DNA from 2 places in the Microbacterium sp. NPDC089190 genome. Region 1 is predicted to be linked to the other one. Evidence: predicted binding sites of a transcription regulator. Region 1 holds the regulator's gene; the other holds the start of a gene.
The links. Region 1 encodes LexA, which represses DNA repair genes until DNA is damaged. Its sites were predicted from a motif close to TCGAACANNTGTTCGA; they were not measured.

Region 1 (9,119 bases):
TGTGGTGCGCATCGATGTGGGTGTCGCCCGTCGCGCGCACGCGCAGGTCGGTCAGGGAGTGCTTCGCGAACGCCGTCAGCATGTGATCGAAGAACGGGACGCTCGTGGAGATGTCGCTGACGCCGCGACCGTCGAGGTCGAGCTCGAGCTCGACGCGGGACTCGCTCGTCTCGCGCGTGATCGAGGCGGTGCGGGGGGTGGCGGGGGCGGTCATGCTCGGGATCCTATCGAGGCGAGGGCGTCCAGGAACGCGGTGGTCTCGTCGGCCGTTCCGGCCGAGACGCGGAGGTGGTGGAGGATGCCGACGTCGCGGATCAGCACGCCCCGGTCGTAGAGCGCCTTCCACGTCGCGGCGGGATCGTCGACGCCCCCGAAGAGGACGAAGTTCGTCCAGGACTCGTGCGCCGTGTACCCCAGCGCCGACACGGTCGCCGAGATGCGGTCGCGCTGCGCGACGATCTCGTCGACCATCGAGAGCATGGTGTCGGCGTGCCCGAGAGCGGCCGTCGCGGCGGCCTGCGTCAGCGCGCTGAGGTGGTACGGCAGCCGTACCAGGCGGAGCGCGTCGACGAACGCCGGGTCGGCGGCGAGGTAGCCGACGCGGGCTCCCGCAAAGGCGAACGCCTTGCTCATGGTGCGCGAGACGACCAGCCGCGGGCGCCCGGGCAGCAGCGAGATGGCCGACGGCTCATCGCGCGGGGCGAACTCCTCGTAGGCCTCGTCGACGATGACGACCCCCTCGAAGGCGTCGTACACGGCCTCGATGACGTCGAGGCGCAGGGGGGTGCCCGTGGGGTTGTTGGGGGCGCAGAGGAAGACGATGTCGGGACGCTGCTCGCGCACCTGCGTCGCCGCGGACTCGGCGGAGAGGGTGAAGTCGTGCGCGCGCTCCCCGGCGATCCACCGGGCGCCCGTGGCGCGGGTGAGGATCGGGTACATCGAGTAGGTGGGGGCGAATCCCATCGCCGTGCGGCCAGGACCGCCGAACGCCTGGAGGATGTGTTGGAGGACCTCGTTCGAGCCGTTGGCCGCCCAGATCTGATCGGGGTTCAGTCCGTGCCCGAGGTACTGCGCGAAGGCCTCACGGAGAGTGGTGAATTCGCGGTCGGGATACCGGTTGACATCACGGAGGGCGCGAGCCACGGCATCCAGGATGTCGTCGGCGACTTCGGACGGAACGGGGTGCGTGTTCTCGTTCACGTTCAGCGCCACGGGCAGCGCGGCCTGCGGTGCCCCATAGGGCGTCATGCCCCGGAGATCGTCGCGAAGCGGGAGGTCGTCGAGGCGTACGTTCACCTCACCCATCGTAGGCGGCGGTGACACCGACGGATCACGCTCGCGGGTCGGGCGGATCGCCCCTGCCGTCGGCGTCGATCCCGTGCGGACGGTCAGTTCGCGGGAGCGTATTCGGCGGGGATGGCGATGCGCTGACCCGCCGTGACGGAACCGCCGGACAGGGCGTTGAGACGCGAGATCTCGGCGACCACATCGCGCGGGTCGGCCGCGGGCGCGAGCTCCTCGGCGATCGACCACAACGTCTCGCCGCTCATGACGGTGATCTCGGTGAACGACCCGACGGGCGCCCCGGCCTCGTTCGAGGCGAGCGCGGCTCCCCCGCCGACGACGGCGAAACTCAGGGCGATGGCGAGGGGAAGGGCGACCAGGAACGCGACGACACGGCGGCCGCGCGCGGTGATGCGCAGGCGGGTGGTCGGGACGGTGATGGCGATGCTGCTCATGATGTGCTCCTCGGTGGGGAGAGATTCGCACCCCGCCCTCGGCCGGGAGGGCGGGGGTGCGAATCTGTATTCCGAATCTATCTTCGATACTTTCGATGTGTCAAGACCGCGGATATCGGAGACGGATCGAACGCGACACGCGCGCCGTTCCCTGCCTTCCGGCTCGTTCACCGGATACGGTTTCGACACGGAGACCTCATCACCAACCTCCGACATTCGAATTTCCGCCGCATCGACAGCGGCGCGAGGGGAGCACAGATGACCGACGCGACGACCGCCGCCGGCCGCGAACGTCCGCAGACTCGGCGACGCAAGAACCTGAGCGACAAGCAGCTCGCCATCCTCGAGGTCATCCAGCGATCGATCGCCCGGCACGGCTACCCGCCGAGCATGCGCGAGATCGGCGACGCGGTCGGCCTGAAGTCGCTGTCGAGCGTGACCCACCAGCTCAACCAGCTGGAACTGAGCGGCTACCTGCGGCGCGACCCGGGCAAGACGCGCGCCATGGAGGTCCTCATCGACCTCCCCGGTGCCGCCGCCGAGAACCCGGCCGACACGGCTCCCGCGCTGGGCGACGCCGCCCTCGTGCCCCTCGTCGGCCGCATCGCCGCCGGCGTGCCCATCACCGCCGACCAGCAGGTGGAGGAGATCTTCCCCCTTCCCCGCCAACTGGTGGGCAAGGGCGAGCTCTTCATGCTCAAGGTGTCGGGCGACTCGATGATCGACGCCGCCATCTGCGACGGCGACTGGGTCGTCGTGCGATCGCAGGCGACGGCCGAGAACGGCGAGATCGTCGCCGCGATGCTCGACGGCGAGGCGACCGTGAAGACGTTCCGCCGCCGCGACGGCCACACCTGGCTGCTCCCCCGCAACAGCGCGTTCGAGCCGATCCTGGGCGACGAGGCCGTCGTGCTCGGCCGCGTCGTCGCCGTCCTGCGCGCCGTCTGACCTTCCCCGCCCCGGGGCCGGATGCGCGCTCGGGCGTGGCATCCGCCCCTCTCGGCTCGCTCGTCGCGAGTACCGGGGATCTCCGTCGATGTCGGATGCCCTGCCTAGGCTGGAGTCATGGCTGACACCCTCCCCTACGGTTCCTGGCCCTCCCCGATCACGCCCGCGTCCGTCGCCCAGGCCTCGCCGCGCGTCGACGGCGCACGACTGGTCGGAGACGAGGTGTGGTGGGGCGAGTCCGTCCCCCACGAGGCCGGTCGCGTCGCCGTGAAGCGTCGCCGCGGCGACGGCTCCGTCGAGACGGTGCTTCCCGCACCCGCCGACGCGCGCTCCGCGGTGCACGAGTACGGTGGCGGCGCCTGGACGGCGTCCGACGACGGGGAGCTGTACTACGTCGAGAAGGCCGACCAGCGGGTCTACGCGCTCCGCCCGGGCGAGACCTCGCGCCCGCTGACCCCCGCCGACGACGCCGTGCGACACGGCGGACTGCGCTGGGAGCACGGGGTCCTCCTCGCCGTGCGCGAGACCCACGGGTCGTCGCGGGTCCCGGCCCGGGCCATCGTCCGCATCCCCCTCGACGGGCCGGCGGAGGTCCTCGCCGAGGGCAGTGACTTCCTGGCCCAGCCGGCCCTCTCGCCCGACGGTCGCCGCCTGGCCTGGGTGGCCTGGGATCACCCCGACATGCCGTGGGATGCCACCGTCCTCCGCGTCGCCGACCTCGAGACGGGCGAGGTCCACGACGTCGCGGGCGGTGCGCACCGCGCGCCCGTGCAACCCGTGTGGATCGCGGACGACGAGCTCCTCTACGCGGACGATCCCGAAGGCCGATGGAACCTCTTCCGTCGCCCCCTCGACGGCGATGCGCAGCCGCTCGCCCCGGCGGACGCCGACACCGGCGGGGGCCTGTGGGTACTCGGAACCCGGTGGTTCGGAGCGGCCGACGACGGGCGCGTCGTCGCCGTCCGGACGAACGGGGCCGATGAGGTCGTCGAGATCGCACCGAGCGGCGTCCGTCCCCTCGACGTCCCCGTCGTCGCCGGCGCCGCGATCGACGACGCCCGCGGGTCGCAGGTGCTCGTCTCGGGTTCGGACGCCGGCGGGCGATCGGGCCTCTGGCTCGTCGACCTCGATTCCGGCGCTGTCGACCTCGTGACGGGAGGCGCCGGCCCGTGGGGAGACGAATGGATGCCGACGGCCCGCGCGCTGTCGACGGACGGACCGCACGGTCCGGTGCACGCTTTCGCCTACGCCCCCACCAACCCCGACGTCGCCCCCGTGACAGGCGAGCGCCCGCCGTACGTCGTGCTCGTCCACGGCGGACCCACCTCGCACGTCGGCCCCGCTCCGTCGGCGAAGACGGCGTTCTTCACGAGCCGGGGTATCGGCGTCCTCGACGTCAACTACGGCGGTTCCACCGGCTACGGGCGCGCCTATCGGGACCGCCTGAAGGGACAGTGGGGCGCGGTCGACGTCGATGACGTCGCCGCCGCGGCATCCGCCCTCGCGGAAGCGGGACTCGCCGACCCCGAGCGCCTCGCCATCGCGGGAGGCTCGGCCGGGGGCTGGACGGTGCTCGCCGCCGTCACGCGCACCGACGTGTTCGCAGCCGGCATCTCCCGCTACGGGGTGGGCGACGCACGCGCCCTCGCGGAAGACACCCACGACTTCGAGGCGCGCTACCTCGACGGGCTCATCGGGCCTCTGCCCGATGCCGAGGCCGTGTACGTCGAGCGCTCACCCCTGAGCCGCCCGGAGCTCTTCCGTGTGCCGCTGCTGATCCTGCAGGGATCGGAAGACCGGGTGGTCCCCCCGTCGCAGGCGGAGGCCATCCGCGACGCCCTGACGGCGCACGGCGTCCCGCACGCGTACGTCCTGTACGAGGGCGAGGGGCACGGGTTCCGCCGGTCGGAGACGGTGATCGACTCCCTCGAGCGCGAACTCGGCTTCCTCGGCGCGGTGTTCGGCTTCGAGACCCCGGGTATCCCCGCGCTCGAGCTCGACTGAGCCGACGCCTTCCGGGCGACTCACCCGCGGCGCCGACGCGCCGAAGAGCGCCCCCACGGCGATGGGCCCCCGCGCGTACGCGCAGGGGCCCATCGTGCCGCGCGGGCCTCAGCCCTCGAACGCCGCCAGCTCGGCGGCGAGCCGCGCGCCGACGTGAGCGTGCAGATAGGTGCCGTTCTCGCGGTGCTCCTGCGCCACGATGAGGCCGCTCTCGTGCACCGCCGACACGAGGTCTCCGCGGTCGTACGGAACGACCGCCTGCACCTCGACCGCCGGCAACGGCAGCGCCTCTTCGATCGCGGCACGCAGTTCGGCGATGCCCTCACCGGTGCGCGACGACACGAATTTCGCATTCGGAGCGAGACCCCGCAGCACGAGCCGGTCGTCTTCGCTCACGAGATCGGACTTGTTGAAGACGACGATCTCCTGCCCGAAGTTCGCGTCGACATCGCCCATCACGTCGCGCACCGTCATGAGCTGGGCGGCCGGGTCGGGATGCGACGCGTCGACCACGTGCAGGATGACGTCCGCGTCGCCGACCTCTTCGAGCGTGGAGCGGAAGGCTTCGACCAGCTGATGCGGGAGGTTGCGCACGAAGCCCACGGTGTCGGTCAGCGTGTACACGCGCCCGTCGGTGGTCTCGGAGCGGCGGACCGTGGCATCCAGGGTCGCGAAGAGGGCGTTCTCCACGAGCACTCCGGCGCTCGTGAGGCGGTTGAGCAGGCTCGACTTGCCCGCGTTGGTGTACCCGGCGATCGCCACCGACGGGATCGTGTGGCGCTTGCGCTCGGCGCGCTTGGCCTCACGGGCGGGGGCGAAGTCGCGCAGCTGCTTGCGCAGCTGGGCCATACGCGTACGGATGCGGCGACGGTCGAGCTCGATCTTCGTCTCACCGGGTCCGCGGGAGCCCATGCCCGCTCCGCCTGCACCGACCTGTCCGCCGGCCTGACGTGACATCGAGTCACCCCATCCGCGCAGTCGCGGGAGGAGGTATTCGAGCTGCGCGAGTTCGACCTGGGCCTTGCCCTCACGGCTCTTCGCGTGCTGGCTGAAGATGTCGAGGATGACCGTCGTGCGGTCGATCACCTTCACCTTCACGACGTCTTCGAGCGCACGCCGCTGGCTGGGCGCGAGCTCCGTGTCGGCGATGACGGTGTCGGCGCCGACGGCGGCGACGATGTCGCGAAGCTCCGCGGCCTTGCCCCGGCCGACGTAGGTCGCCGGATCGGGGTGGGGCCGACGCTGCAGGACGCCGTCGAGCACGACCGCTCCGGCCGTTTCGGCGAGCGCCGACAACTCGCGCAGCGAGTTCTCCGCATCCGTCTGCTCCCCCTGGGGGTGCACGCCGACGAGCACGACGTTCTCGAGGCGCAACTGGCGGTACTCGACCTCGGTGACGTCTTCGAGCTCGGTCGACAGGCCGACGACACGGCGCAGCGCCGCGCGTTCCTCGCGGTCCCACTGGTCGCCGTCGCTGTCGCCGCCGTACGCGGTGGTGCTGTCTTGAAGGGCCTGAGCGGCACCGAAGACCCGGACCCCGCGGTGCGCTTCGGCGCGCGCGAGCACACGGTCGACCGGATCCACGGCTGACGCGTCGATGCTCGGGGGTGTGGTCTGTTCGGTCATGTGTTCCTTTCGTCGCGGGCGGGGCCCGCGGTGGTACTGATGTTCTGGCACTTTATCCGGCCCGGCGCCCGAGGCTCCGGTCGGATATCCTGTGCGGATGGGGAGCGAGCACTACTTCAGCGCATCGCCGTCGAGTCCTGAGCAGCTCCGCCGCATCCGCGTGACGCTGGCCGGTCGCGAACTCGAGGTGGTCACGGCGGGCGGCGTCTTCAGCCCCGAGCACGTGGATGCCGGCACCTCGGTGCTGCTGGCCAACACGCCTCCCCCGCCCGCCGGTGGGAACTTCCTCGACCTGGGGTGCGGGTGGGGTCCGATCTCGTTGTCGCTGGCGCTCGCGTCACCGCACGCGACCGTGTGGGCGGTCGACGTCAACGAACGTGCTCTCGATCTCGTGAGGCGCAATGCCGAGTCGCTCGGCCTCACCAACATCAACGCCGTGCGCCCGGAAGATGTTCCCGACGACGTGACGTTCCGCACCATCCGCTCGAACCCGCCGATCCGGGTCGGCAAGAACGAGCTGCACGGCATGCTCCAGCACTGGATCCCGCGCCTGCAGGAGCGCAGCGACGGCTGGTTCGTCGTCCAGCGCAACCTCGGCTCCGATTCCCTGCAGCGCTGGCTCGCGGCGACCTTCCCCGAGGGCTACGGCGTCCAACGCGCCGCCACCGGCCGCGGGTACCGTGTCCTGCGGGTGCGCCGCCACGGCTCGCCCCCGAGCGAACTCATCGACGTCGTCCGCTGAGCCGATGGCTTCCGCCGCGCCGTCGCCGGAGGGGGCGCGCACGGGAGCGGATTCCCGTCCGCGGTGGAATCATCCGCTCGCGCCCGCGAGCCGGCATCCGGCTGCCACGGCTCGAGCGCGCACGCGCCGTCTCCCCGCGACGTTTGACGTCACGCGATTCCGCTCCGACGCCCCGTTCCGGTGTCAGGCGAGAGCGACCTCGCCCGTGAACACCAGCGATGCGGGACCCGACAGGAAGACCCGCCCCTCGGCGACGCGCACGCCGAGCGTGCCGCCCGGGGTGTCGACGACCCAGTGATCGGGAGCGGCGGCGCCCGCCCAGTGCCGCACGGCGAGCGCGGCGGCGGCGACGCCCGTTCCGCAGCTGAGGGTCTCGCCGACCCCGCGCTCGAACACGCGCAAGCGGATCGCCCCGACGCCGTCGCGCACGAGCGGGTCGGCCGGGACGACGAATTCGACGTTGGCGCCGTGTCGCGGCGCGGGGTCGAGTACCGGCTGGAAGGTCAGATCGAGCCCCTCGAGCTCGGCATCCGACGACAGGGCGACGACCACGTGCGGGTTGCCGACGTCGATGCCCACCCCCGGGCGCGCGACGCTCAGGCCCTTCGCGCGCACGAGCGTCTCGTCGGCCTCGACCGCGTACGCTCCCAGGTCGACCTCGAACCCGCGGTCGCTGCGCGTGAGGGTCTTCACGCCCGCTCGCGTGCCGATCCGCAGTCCCTCGTCGATGGAGGCGAGACCCGTGTCGGTGAGGTACCGGGCGAAGACGCGCGTGCCGTTGCCGCACATCTCGGCCGCGGATCCGTCGGCGTTCCGGTAATCCATGAACCACTCGGCCCCGGATGCCGCCGCCTCGGCGCCGTCGCGGATCGCGGCGGAGCGCACGACCCGCAGCAACCCGTCGGCGCCGATGCCGAAGTGACGGTCGCACAGCGCGGCGACCTGCGCGTCGGAGAGGTCGAGCTCGCCGTCGGGGTCGGCGACCACCACGAAATCGTTGCCGGTGCCGTGGCCCTTGGTGAACGCGAGAGAGGACATGCGCCCAGTCTACGGACGACCCGCAGCCGGCCATCCGCCGTGCCAGGGCCGGGCGGCCTCAGTCGGGTCGTCCGGGACCGTCGACGATCAGTCGCCGGCCGGTGGCCCAGGTCTCGAACGGCTCGTAGCCGAGCGCGTCGTAGAAGCCCCGCGCTCCGGTGTTGTCGGGGCGCACCATGAGCTGCACTTTGGGGCAGCCCATCGCCTCCAGCAGCCGCTCCGCCTCGGCCACGAGCGTCCGCCCCACTCCCCGCCCGCGGTGCGAGGCCGCGGCGGCCAGGTAGTAGAGCCACCCGCGGTGTCCGTCGTAGCCCGCCATCACGCTGCCGACGAGCGCGTCCCCGTCGACGGCGACGAGGAAGAGCTCGGGCTGCACGGTCAGCTTCCGGCGGATGTCGGCGCGCGGGTCGTTCCAGGGCCTGGTCAGCCCCGCGTCCTCCCACAGGGCGACGACGGCGTCCTCGTCGGACGGCACGAATGCGCGGATCGCGATGGTCATCGATCATCTCCCACTGTCGCGCGCACGAGGTGCGCGGCATCCGTCGTCCGGGCGTCGACGACGCGGGCATCGGCGTAACGGCGGAACCACGACACCTGTCGGCGCGCGTACCGCCGGGTGAGGGCCTGCGTCTGCGCGATGGCCTCCGCGCGCGTCAGGTCGCCGCGCAGCTGGGCGAGCGCCTGCGCGTACCCGATCGCTCGTGACGCCGTGACGCCTCGCTCGAGTCCGTCGCCGCGCAGCCTCTCGACCTCGTCGACGAGGCCCGCGGCCCACATCCCCTCGACGCGCTCGTCGAGCATCGACACGAGCTGCTCGCGTTCCACGTGCGTCGTCACGATGCGCGTCGACGGATGCCACGGTTCCGGCGCATCCGGAAGGGCACCGCCGTGCGTCTCGCCGCCCTGGGCCAGCACCTCGAGCGCGCGCACCACGCGTCGCCCGTTGCGCGGGTCGATGTTCGCCGCCGCACGGGGATCGGCCTCGCGGAGCCGCGCGAAGAGCGCACCCGGGCCCTCGCGCT
Region 2 (9,119 bases), 940 kb from region 1:
ACGAATGCCATCGTGCTGATCGACCTCGTCAATCAGTACCGTGCGCGCGGGCTGAGCGTCCACGACGCCACGATCGTCGGTGGGGCGCGACGTCTCCGGCCGATCCTCATGACGGCGCTCGCCGCCATCTTCGCCCTGGTGCCGATGGCCCTCGGCATCACGGGCCACGGTGGGTTCATCTCGCAGCCGCTCGCGGTCGTCGTGATCGGCGGCCTCGTGTCGTCGACGTTCCTGACGCTGCTCGTACTGCCGACCCTTTACAACCTCATCGAAGGAGCGAGCGAACGTCGACGGGCGCGGCGTGCCGCGCGCGACGAGGCGTCGTCGCCGTCGACGGGCGCTGCGCCGATCGCGGACGACGGGCACCCGCTGAGCCGACGCGAGCTGCGCGAGAAGCACTGACGGCGCGCGGGCCCGCGGCGGGGCTCGCTCCGCTCGTCACGGCGGTGCGTCCGCGGCGCGGTCCGGCACCCGCCCGCCTGAGCGACGATCGCGGGGCGGGCGGCGGATGCCGCGGGGCCCCGCGCCTCGAGGGGAGCCGAGGCTGTCGCGGCGTCGTCGCGGGCGTTCGCCCGAGTGGCGGTTGCGAGCGACCGCGTCGAGTGGGGGTCGGTCGTGGTCGCTCCCGCGCGGGGGCCGCGTGCCGAGGACGCCGCAGCGGAGCGGAGCCGGTCTGCGCCGACCGAGCGCATCGACGAGGCGCGGTCGATGCGTCCTTCGGCGCGGGCCGCGAGCGATGAGGCGGGGCGGCCGGCGAGGAGGGCGAGGACGCTCATGCGACGAGCGGTACGACCCGGGCCGCTGACGCGCGGGGAGCGGGTGCGCGACACGGACGCGGCGGCGGTCGTCGAGGAGACGACGCCGAGGGAGCCGGCCAGACGGCGGCTGCGCGCGCGGCGACCCGCGAGGTGGGCGCCGGAGCGCGAGGAGTCCGCGTGCGCGGGAGTCACGGCCCGTGAGGCGGCGCCGGCCAGTACATGCGTGAACATTCCCGACCAGGCGAACATCGCGGTGCACGAGATGGTCTCGAACAGAGCGAGATTGATCGTCGCCGAGACGAAGAGGGCGATCGAGACGACCAGCCACACGGTGGCGATCACGGTGCTCACCGCCATCCGCTTGCCGAGGCGGTTGAACATGATCGGCGCGCTGATCAGGAGGGCGAGGAAACCGAGGACCATCGAGCCCGCGACGCGATCGTGGAGGTCTTTGTCGGTGTTCAGCGGAATGCAGCCGACGAGAGCGAGATTGACGCCGACGACATTCAGGCAGATGAATGCCACGGTCGCAGCCCCTCGGCGCACCGGTCCCCGGCCGAGCCGACGGACATCGCGGCGCACGCAGAACGCGAAGACCACGACGATGACCCCGCTGACCTTGAGCGTGGTGTTGAAGAACGCGCTCGAGACGTCGCCGAAGATTCCCAGCTGGCTGAAATGCAGCTGCCACCACAGCGGGTCGCTCGTCGTCGCGATCGCCAGCAGCAGGCCCGTCACGAGCACGGTCAGGGCGGCGGCCCCGACGTGCAGCGACGGGAGAGAGCGCAGACGGCGGGTGAGGCCGGTCAGGTGCGACGTCGACAGGGAGAAGGGGACGGCGGAGCGGAGCGCGCTGCTCATGATGGGGGATCTTTCCTCGTGACGGAACGAGGATCCCCCCACATCGCGAGACCCTCGGCCCCCGTCGGCTCATTCGGGTATGAACCGGGGCGAACCTTGACCCTTTGCCGCCCCCGGCCTTGACGGAAATCCGTCACGACGAATGGTATCGTTCGCGTCGCCCAAATAGGTACGGGGTTGTCCCAGCTTTCCCCAGGTCATATGCGAGATTTCATGTCCCCCAAATGGGGGACAAGGACATCTATGCCGAGAAGCGAACTCCCCATTCCCGGTGGAGAATGTCTCCCGGTTCGAGCCGTTCGAGATCGTCCCCCGTGGCGAAAGCGTTCGCGGGCGCCGTCATCGGCTCGATCGCGACGGCGAGGGAGTGGCCGGGGTAGCGGTCGGTCGTGAACACCTGCGCCCAGCGGAACCCCTCGTCCTGCCAGAGCTCGACGCGAGCCCCGTCGGGCGCGGTCAGGGTGTGGTGCGCGAGGCCCTCGGCATCCCTGTCCAGGCCTCGATAGCCGTTGTCGAGAGCGGCGTCGCCCAGGCGCACGCCCGCGCGCAAATCGGTGCCCGCACCCACGGGGACCTCGTCGACGGGGATGTTGCGGTCGTCGAGGACGAGCGTCGTCGTGCCGGTGGAACGGACCACGAGGTCGGCGGTGGGAACCCCGCCGATCTGCAGGTAGGGGTGCACGCCCAGCGCGACGGGAGCGGCCGTCGCTCCGACGTTCTCGATGTCGTGGGCGACGTGGAGTCCGTCGTTCCGGAGGGAGAAGGTCACACGGGTGCGCAGGTGGAACGGATAGCCGGTCTGCGGGACGACGTCGGCTCCGAGCACGAGTCGTTCGTCGGACTGCTCGATCGGCTCGTACGCGCCGAAGCGCAGCAGGCCGTGGCTCGCGTTGCCGAACTTCGGCTCGCTGATCGCCAGCTGCAGGTCGGCGCCGTCGAAGGAGTACCGGCCGTCGCGGATGCGGTTCGGCCACGGGACGAGGACGACCCCGGATGCCGCGGGCGTCGGCACGTCATCGGGGTAGCGGGGCACGAGGTCGACGCCGTCGACGGTGAGCGCGCGCAGAGCGGCGCCGACCTGGGCGATCTCGGCGGAGGAGTGCGCGCCGCGCAGGTGGAAGCGCCGGCCGGTGGGATCAGCGGTCATGACGAGGCCTTTCGGGAGCGGGGCGGACGCTGCAACCACGGACGGAGCAGCCGGGTGACCCACGGCAAGACGGCGTAGGTCATGACGGGGGTGAGCATGAGGGTGGTGGCGAGCACGCGCAGGGGCAGGGGGATCTCGGCGAACCCCGGGACGAAGCCCAGCAACCACGACGCGAGGAGGTTCGTGGGGAAGAACCCGACCCAGATCGTCACGGCCTGCTTCCACCGAGGGGGAGCGGGGGGCACCGGCTGCTGCACGGGGGAGGTCGTGGCATCCGTCGGGGCGAGGACCGAGCCGAACGCGGCGTCGAACCACCCCTCGATGCCGGTGCGCCGCTCGGTGCGCTCCTCGCGCGCGAACGGGCGCCCGGAGTCGAGCCACCATTCACGCTGCGAGGAGGTCTCCCACTGCTCGAGCGTGGTGATGTCGCGGAAGCGGTACAGCATGTACCAGAGGTCGCTGTCCTCGCCCGCGCGCACCCAGCCCGAGCCGAGGAAGCCCGGGAACGCGGTCGCGAGGTCGGTGCCGGCCTGCATCCAGGAGGTCGCTTCGGCGGTGCGCGTCGGGTCGATGCGCCGCTCGATCGCCACCGTGATGGGGTGGGCGTCGGTGTCTGCCATGCGTCCATCTTCGGTCCTGTCGGCGCTTCCGTCGGCACCGGCCGTGACGAGAACAGGCGATGTCGCGAGAACAGGGGGCTCTCCGCCGAATCGGCCTGTTCCGGTGGCATCCCCTGTTCTCGTCGCACGCGGCGACCCGGGGCGTGGATGCCATTCCCAGGCGCGGGCTGTAACGTGGGGCGGTCGGCTCTGGACACCGCGTGTGATGCGCGGATGGGTTTGTGAGTCCAAGGGGCCGATGGACAGGACGCGATCGCGGCCTCGACCATCATCAGTGAATGGCCCCCGGCCGACGACAGTCCGGGTATCTCACCGCCACGAGCGGTGTCGCTGTTTCGCGCGAACAGAACCCAGGAAGTCCCCCATGCCCAAGAACAAGAAGCCCGCCGGCGGTCGCGCCGCGAAGAACTTCGAGCCGCGCTACGGCGCCAAGACCTCGTTCCAGGACCGCAAGCGTCGTCCCGGTGCCGAGGGCCCCGTCAAGCCCGGCAGCAAGAGCCCCAACCACCGCGGCTACCGCGCCGAGACCGAGGCCGCCCCCGACAAGCGCCGGTGGAGCGCATCGGATCGTGCCGGCCGCGACGAGGCCCGTGGCATCCGCCAGTCCGCTCGCGACGACCGTCCCGCCCGTTCGTTCGACGACCGTCCCGCGCGTTCGTTCGACCGGAACGACCGCCCCGCCCGGTCCTTCGACCGGAACGAGCGTCCCGCCCGGTCCTTCGACCGGAACGAGCGCCCGGCGCGTTCGTTCGATGGTGACGAGCGTCCGCGTCGTGACGCGGGTGAGCGCCCGGCCCGTTCCTTCGACCGGAACGACCGTCCGGCGCGTTCGTTCGATCGCAATGACCGTCCGGCGCGTTCGTTCGATCGTGACGAGCGTCCGCGTCGTGACGCGGGTGAGCGCCCGGCCCGTTCCTTCGACCGGAACGAGCGTCCCGCGCGTTCGTTCGACCGTGACGACCGTCCGGCGCGGTCCTTCGATCGCAACGACCGTCCCGCGCGTTCGTTCGACCGGAACGACCGTCCCGCGCGGTCCTTCGACCGGAACGACCGTCCGGCGCGTTCGTTCGACCGCAACGATCGCCCGGCGCGTTCGTTCGATCGGGACGACCGTCCCCGTCGTGACGCCGGTGAGCGTCCAGCGCGTTCCTTCGACCGCAACGATCGTCCCGCGCGGTCGTTCGACCGTGACGAGCGCCCCCGTCGCGACTTCGGCGACCGCCCCGCCCGTTCGTTCGACGAGCGTCCGCGTCGCGCCGACGGCCCGAGCCGCTCGGATTGGAACGCCAGCCCGAAGCGCTCGGCCGAGCACGAGCAGCGCGTCGACGTCGTGCACGAGCGACTGCAGGCCGAAGCGGTGGATGCCGCGACCGTGACCGGCGCCGGCTTCGCCGAGCTGGGTCTCGGCGACAACATCGTCCGCGCTCTCGCGGGCCTCGGTGCCGACAAGCCGTTCCCGATCCAGGCCGCGACCGTGGCGCCGATCCTCGAGGGACGCGACGTTCTGGCCCGTGGCCGCACCGGCTCGGGCAAGACCATCGCCTTCGGCGCGCCGCTCGTCGAGAGCATCCTGCGCGCCCAGGCCGGTCAGCGTCGTGAGTTCGGTCGCGCGCCGAAGGCGCTCATCCTCGCGCCGACCCGCGAGCTCGCCCTGCAGATCGACCGCACGGTGCAGGTCATCGCCCGCAGCGTGGGGCTCTTCACCACGCAGATCTACGGCGGCGTCCCTCAGGCGCGTCAGGTCGGTGCGCTGAAGAAGGGCGTCGACATCATCATCGGCACCCCGGGTCGCATCGAAGACCTGCTCAACCAGGGCAAGCTCGATCTCTCGCAGGTGCAGGTCGCCGTGCTCGACGAGGCCGATCACATGTGCGAGCTCGGCTTCCTCGAGCCCGTGCAGCGCATTCTGCGCGCCACCGCGAAGGGCAGCCAGAAGCTGCTGTTCTCGGCCACGCTCGACCGCGAGGTCGCGGCCCTGGTCGACGAGTTCCTCGTCGAGCCGGCCGTCTACGAGGTCGCCGGTGAAGACCAGGACTCGAGCACGATCGAGCACCGCGTGCTCGTGATCGAGCACCGCGACAAGGCGCAGATCCTCGACTCGCTCGTCGATCGCGAGGGCAAGACGCTCGTGTTCGCCCGCACCCGGGCCTACGCCGAGATGCTCGCCGAGCAGTTCGACGACGCCGGTATCGCCGCCGTCGCGCTGCACGGCGACCTGAACCAGCAGAAGCGCACGCGCAACCTCGAGAAGCTCACCTCGGGTCGCGTCAACGTGCTCGTGGCCACCGACGTCGCCGCTCGCGGCATCCACGTCGACGACATCGATCTGGTCATCCAGGCCGACGCCCCCGACGAGTACAAGACGTACCTGCACCGTTCGGGCCGCACCGGCCGCGCCGGTCGCAGCGGCACGGTGGTGACGCTCATCACGCGTCAGCGTCAGCGCCGGATGACCGAGCTGCTCGACCGTGCGGAGATCGAGGCGCCGTTCGAGCCGACGCAGCTGGGCGACGACGTGCTCGAGGAGATCTCGGGTCGTCAGCTCTCCGACGTCACGTCGTAATCCGTCACACCGGTAAGCCCCCGTTCGCGTTCGCGCGGCGGGGGCTTTCCCGTTGCCGTCGGTGGCCGCGACGTCCCGGCCTTCGCCGTCAGAACAGCCTCGGCTCGCTCGCCGGCGCGACCTGGGGGCGAGGGGATGCCGGGCCCCGGGTCGTGCGAACCGGCCCCAGGCTGCTGGTGGCCGGGGTGCGGGCCGCGAGTCCCGGTTGTGGGCGACCACGTGGGTGGTCGTCTTCGTCCCACCCGTCGAGTCGGTGCAGGCGCAACAGTGGGCGGAGGCGCTTGCCGAGCCACGTGCGGTACGCCTTGGGTGCGGTGACCGAGACGCCGGGATAGAGGCCGCGGTAGGACGACACGAGGTGCGGGTGCTCGCGTTCGAGCCACGCGAAGAACCACTGCTTGGCGCCCGGGCGCAGGTGCAGCGCGCCGTAGACCACCCTCGCGGCGCCGGCCGCACGCAGGCGGGCGAGGGCGTCGTCGAGCGCCGGGATCGAGTCGGTGAGGTGGGGGAGGATCGGCATGAGGAACACCGTCACGCGGAATCCCGCCGCCGTCGCGGTGCGCACCGTCTCGAGGCGCGCCTCGGCGCTGGGGGTCCCCGGCTCGATCGAGTGCTGAAGAGCGTCGTCGAAGACGGCGATCGACATCGCGAGCGAGACCTTCACCTGCTGGGCGGCGTCCGCCAGCAGCGGCAGATCGCGCCGCAGAAGCGTGCCCTTCGTGAGGATCGAGAAGGGTGTTCCGGTGTCGGTGAGGGCACCGACGATGTCGGGCATCAGGCGGTAACGCCCCTCGGCCCGCTGATAGGGGTCGGTGTTCGTGCCGAGCATGACCGGTTCGCGCGCCCAGGATCCGCGCTGCAACTCGGTCCGCAGAACGTCGGGGACGTTGACCTTCACCACGATCTGCGAGTCGAAATCGGCGCCGGAGTCGAGGTCGAGATACTCGTGCGTCTTGCGGGCGAAGCAGTACGAGCACGCATGGCTGCAGCCGCGGTACGGATTCACCGTCCAGTCGAACGGCATGGCCGACGCGCCGGGCACGCGGTTCAGGGCGGTCTTGCACAGCACCTCGTGGAACGTCATCCCCGCGAACTCGGGGGTCGTGACCGACCGGACGAGACCGTCGATGCGCTCCATGCCGGGCAGCGCCGCCGTGTCGTCGACGCCCAACTGCTGACCCTGCCACCTCATGCGAACAGTCGAACACATGTTCTACCCAGAAGCAAGGCCGACCTCTCCACATGCGTCCGCATGCACGAACCGCGAACCGCTACTGTGGCTGCGAAGCCCGCCCCGCGCGGGTGGACAGGGGGCGGACATGGATGCGGACCGGCACGTGTGGGGGCACACGCTCGTGAACGGGTCCGCGCGCCGGGTGGAGTCGCTGCATCCCTTCTTCGTGGTGCGGCATCCCACCCTGTCGGGATGGATCTGGCTCGGCGTCGCGGTGGTGCTGCTCGTGGTCTGCGAGATCTGGGTGGAAGACGAGACCGCCGGCGTCGTCCTCTCGCTGCTCGGCGCCCTGCCGTCGCTCGGCGCAACGCTGCTGGTGCTCGCGCAGACGCCGCGCACGCATCTCGCGTACGAGGAGTCCATCCTCGGTCACTTCTTCGCGCGGTTCTTCGCGGTCCTCGGCGCGCTGATCCTGTGGGTCGGCTCCGTCGTCCTCGGCGCGGCGGTCGCGGTGCAGCTGGCCGAGGACACCGGGGCCGATCCCGAGAAAGCGTGGGTCGAGGCCTTCGAGATCTTCGGTGCGGTCGTGCCGTTCATCGTCGCGATGCTCTGGGCCGTGCTCGTCTTCCGCTGCGTCGGTTACATCGCGCGCCTGCGCGGGTGGGCGGGCGTACCCGAGCGCCATCGGATCCCCGACGAGTTCCTCACCGAGCTGCCGCACACCCGGCGCGTCGTCATCGGGCTCGCGCACCCCTCGCTCCTGTTGGTCGCGGGAGTGCTGAGCATCGTGGTCGCCCTCTTCGCGGCGGCCGAGGTCGCATCCAGCGGCATCGCCTGACGCGCGGCGCGCCAGTGTCGCGGCGGGACGAGCGGTCGCAACCACCTCAGTCGGGCAGACGGGCCGCGATGAACCGCAGGGCCTCTGCGCCCGCCGTGAAGGACTCCTCTTGTTCGCGTCGTACATGGTCGGGCAGGTCGGGCTCCGCCAGGATCCCGCGCGTCACGCGCTGCCCGCCCGCGAGGATCTCCACCAAGAACTCCTCGTCCCCATCCGCCAGCGACACCGGCAATTCCGCGTCGTCGAGCGGCCACCCGCTGGGAGCGAGGGGGCCGGGATGCCGCGCGGCCGCCGCGCTGCCGGCAGCTTGAAGCCGTTCCGTGCGGGCCGCGATGACCGGGTCGCCGCCGACGCGTTCGACGGAGCCGGTGTTGCCGAGCTCGGCGTAGACGGTGTGCCAGACGGGCATCGGGAAGCTCAGCTCGTGGGTCGGCTCCGAGGTGTCGACGAGCGGGTCTTCGACCTCCTGGTCGAACGCGATCGAACCGACCGTGTCGTCGCCGACGGTGTCGAGGGCGACCCAGTGGCCGTCGGTCTCGTCGTGGTAGCCGATCTCCCCCGAGGGCGACACCTGCATCGAGGGGCCGCCGGGGCGCGGAACGAAGGGGGTCTCGGTGGCGATGTACGCAGAGGGGGACGGTGGAGGGGTTTCGGGCCGTGCCCCCAGGAGCACGCGCGTCAGAGCGGCTCCCGAGTCGAGGAGCTCGTCGAGGGCCGCCGTCAGATCGTCATCGGTCGGTGCCTCCTCGCCCCGGACGGCGGCGCGGAGCACGGTGCCGCGCAGCAGCTCCTTTGCGAACGAGCCCGTCGTGCCCTGCGCGCGGTCGGCTGCGGCCTCGATCGCCTCCGCCGACAGCGGCAGACCCTGGGCGTAGCGACGGAACAGTCGGCGTCGGTCGGCGTCGTCGGGGAGCGGGATCTCGACGCCGAGGTCGACGCGACCCGGTCGGGCGGCGAGAGCCTCCTCGAGGATCTGCACGTGATTGGTGGTCATGACGAAGGCGATGTCGGCATCCGGTTCCAACCCGTCCAGGGCGTCGAGCACGTCGAAGAGCACGGGCTCGGGCGAGAAGCCGCGATCGGCCGCCACCAGGTCGATGTCTTCGAGCACGACGAGGGCGGGGGCGAAGGTGCGCGCGATCTCGGCCGCCGCGGTGA

Region 2: the regulator LexA is predicted to act here: its motif matches at 7,150-7,165, upstream of AB0230_RS05570 (Rv2578c family radical SAM protein).

What each region holds. Positions count from the first base shown of each region.
Region 1 covers NZ_JBFBHF010000001.1:192,896-202,014, forward strand. The annotation lists gene hisB (imidazoleglycerol-phosphate dehydratase HisB) at 1-214, opposite strand, end outside; gene AB0230_RS01000 (histidinol-phosphate transaminase) at 211-1,305, opposite strand; gene AB0230_RS01005 (LysM peptidoglycan-binding domain-containing protein) at 1,389-1,739, opposite strand; gene lexA (transcriptional repressor LexA) at 1,998-2,687, shown strand; gene AB0230_RS01015 (prolyl oligopeptidase family serine peptidase) at 2,805-4,691, shown strand; gene hflX (GTPase HflX) at 4,800-6,317, opposite strand; gene AB0230_RS01025 (methyltransferase) at 6,415-7,059, shown strand; gene dapF (diaminopimelate epimerase) at 7,243-8,097, opposite strand; gene AB0230_RS01035 (GNAT family acetyltransferase) at 8,156-8,596, opposite strand; gene miaA (tRNA (adenosine(37)-N6)-dimethylallyltransferase MiaA) at 8,593-9,119, opposite strand, start outside.
Region 2 covers NZ_JBFBHF010000001.1:1,134,942-1,144,060, reverse strand. The annotation lists gene AB0230_RS05595 (efflux RND transporter permease subunit) at 1-402, shown strand, start outside; partial or broken gene AB0230_RS05590 (DUF998 domain-containing protein) at 996-1,619, opposite strand; gene AB0230_RS05585 (aldose 1-epimerase family protein) at 1,861-2,766, opposite strand; gene AB0230_RS05580 (antibiotic biosynthesis monooxygenase) at 2,763-3,386, opposite strand; gene AB0230_RS05575 (DEAD/DEAH box helicase) at 3,751-5,949, shown strand; gene AB0230_RS05570 (Rv2578c family radical SAM protein) at 6,038-7,141, opposite strand; gene AB0230_RS05565 (hypothetical protein) at 7,269-7,961, shown strand; gene AB0230_RS05560 (AAA family ATPase) at 8,008-9,119, opposite strand, start outside.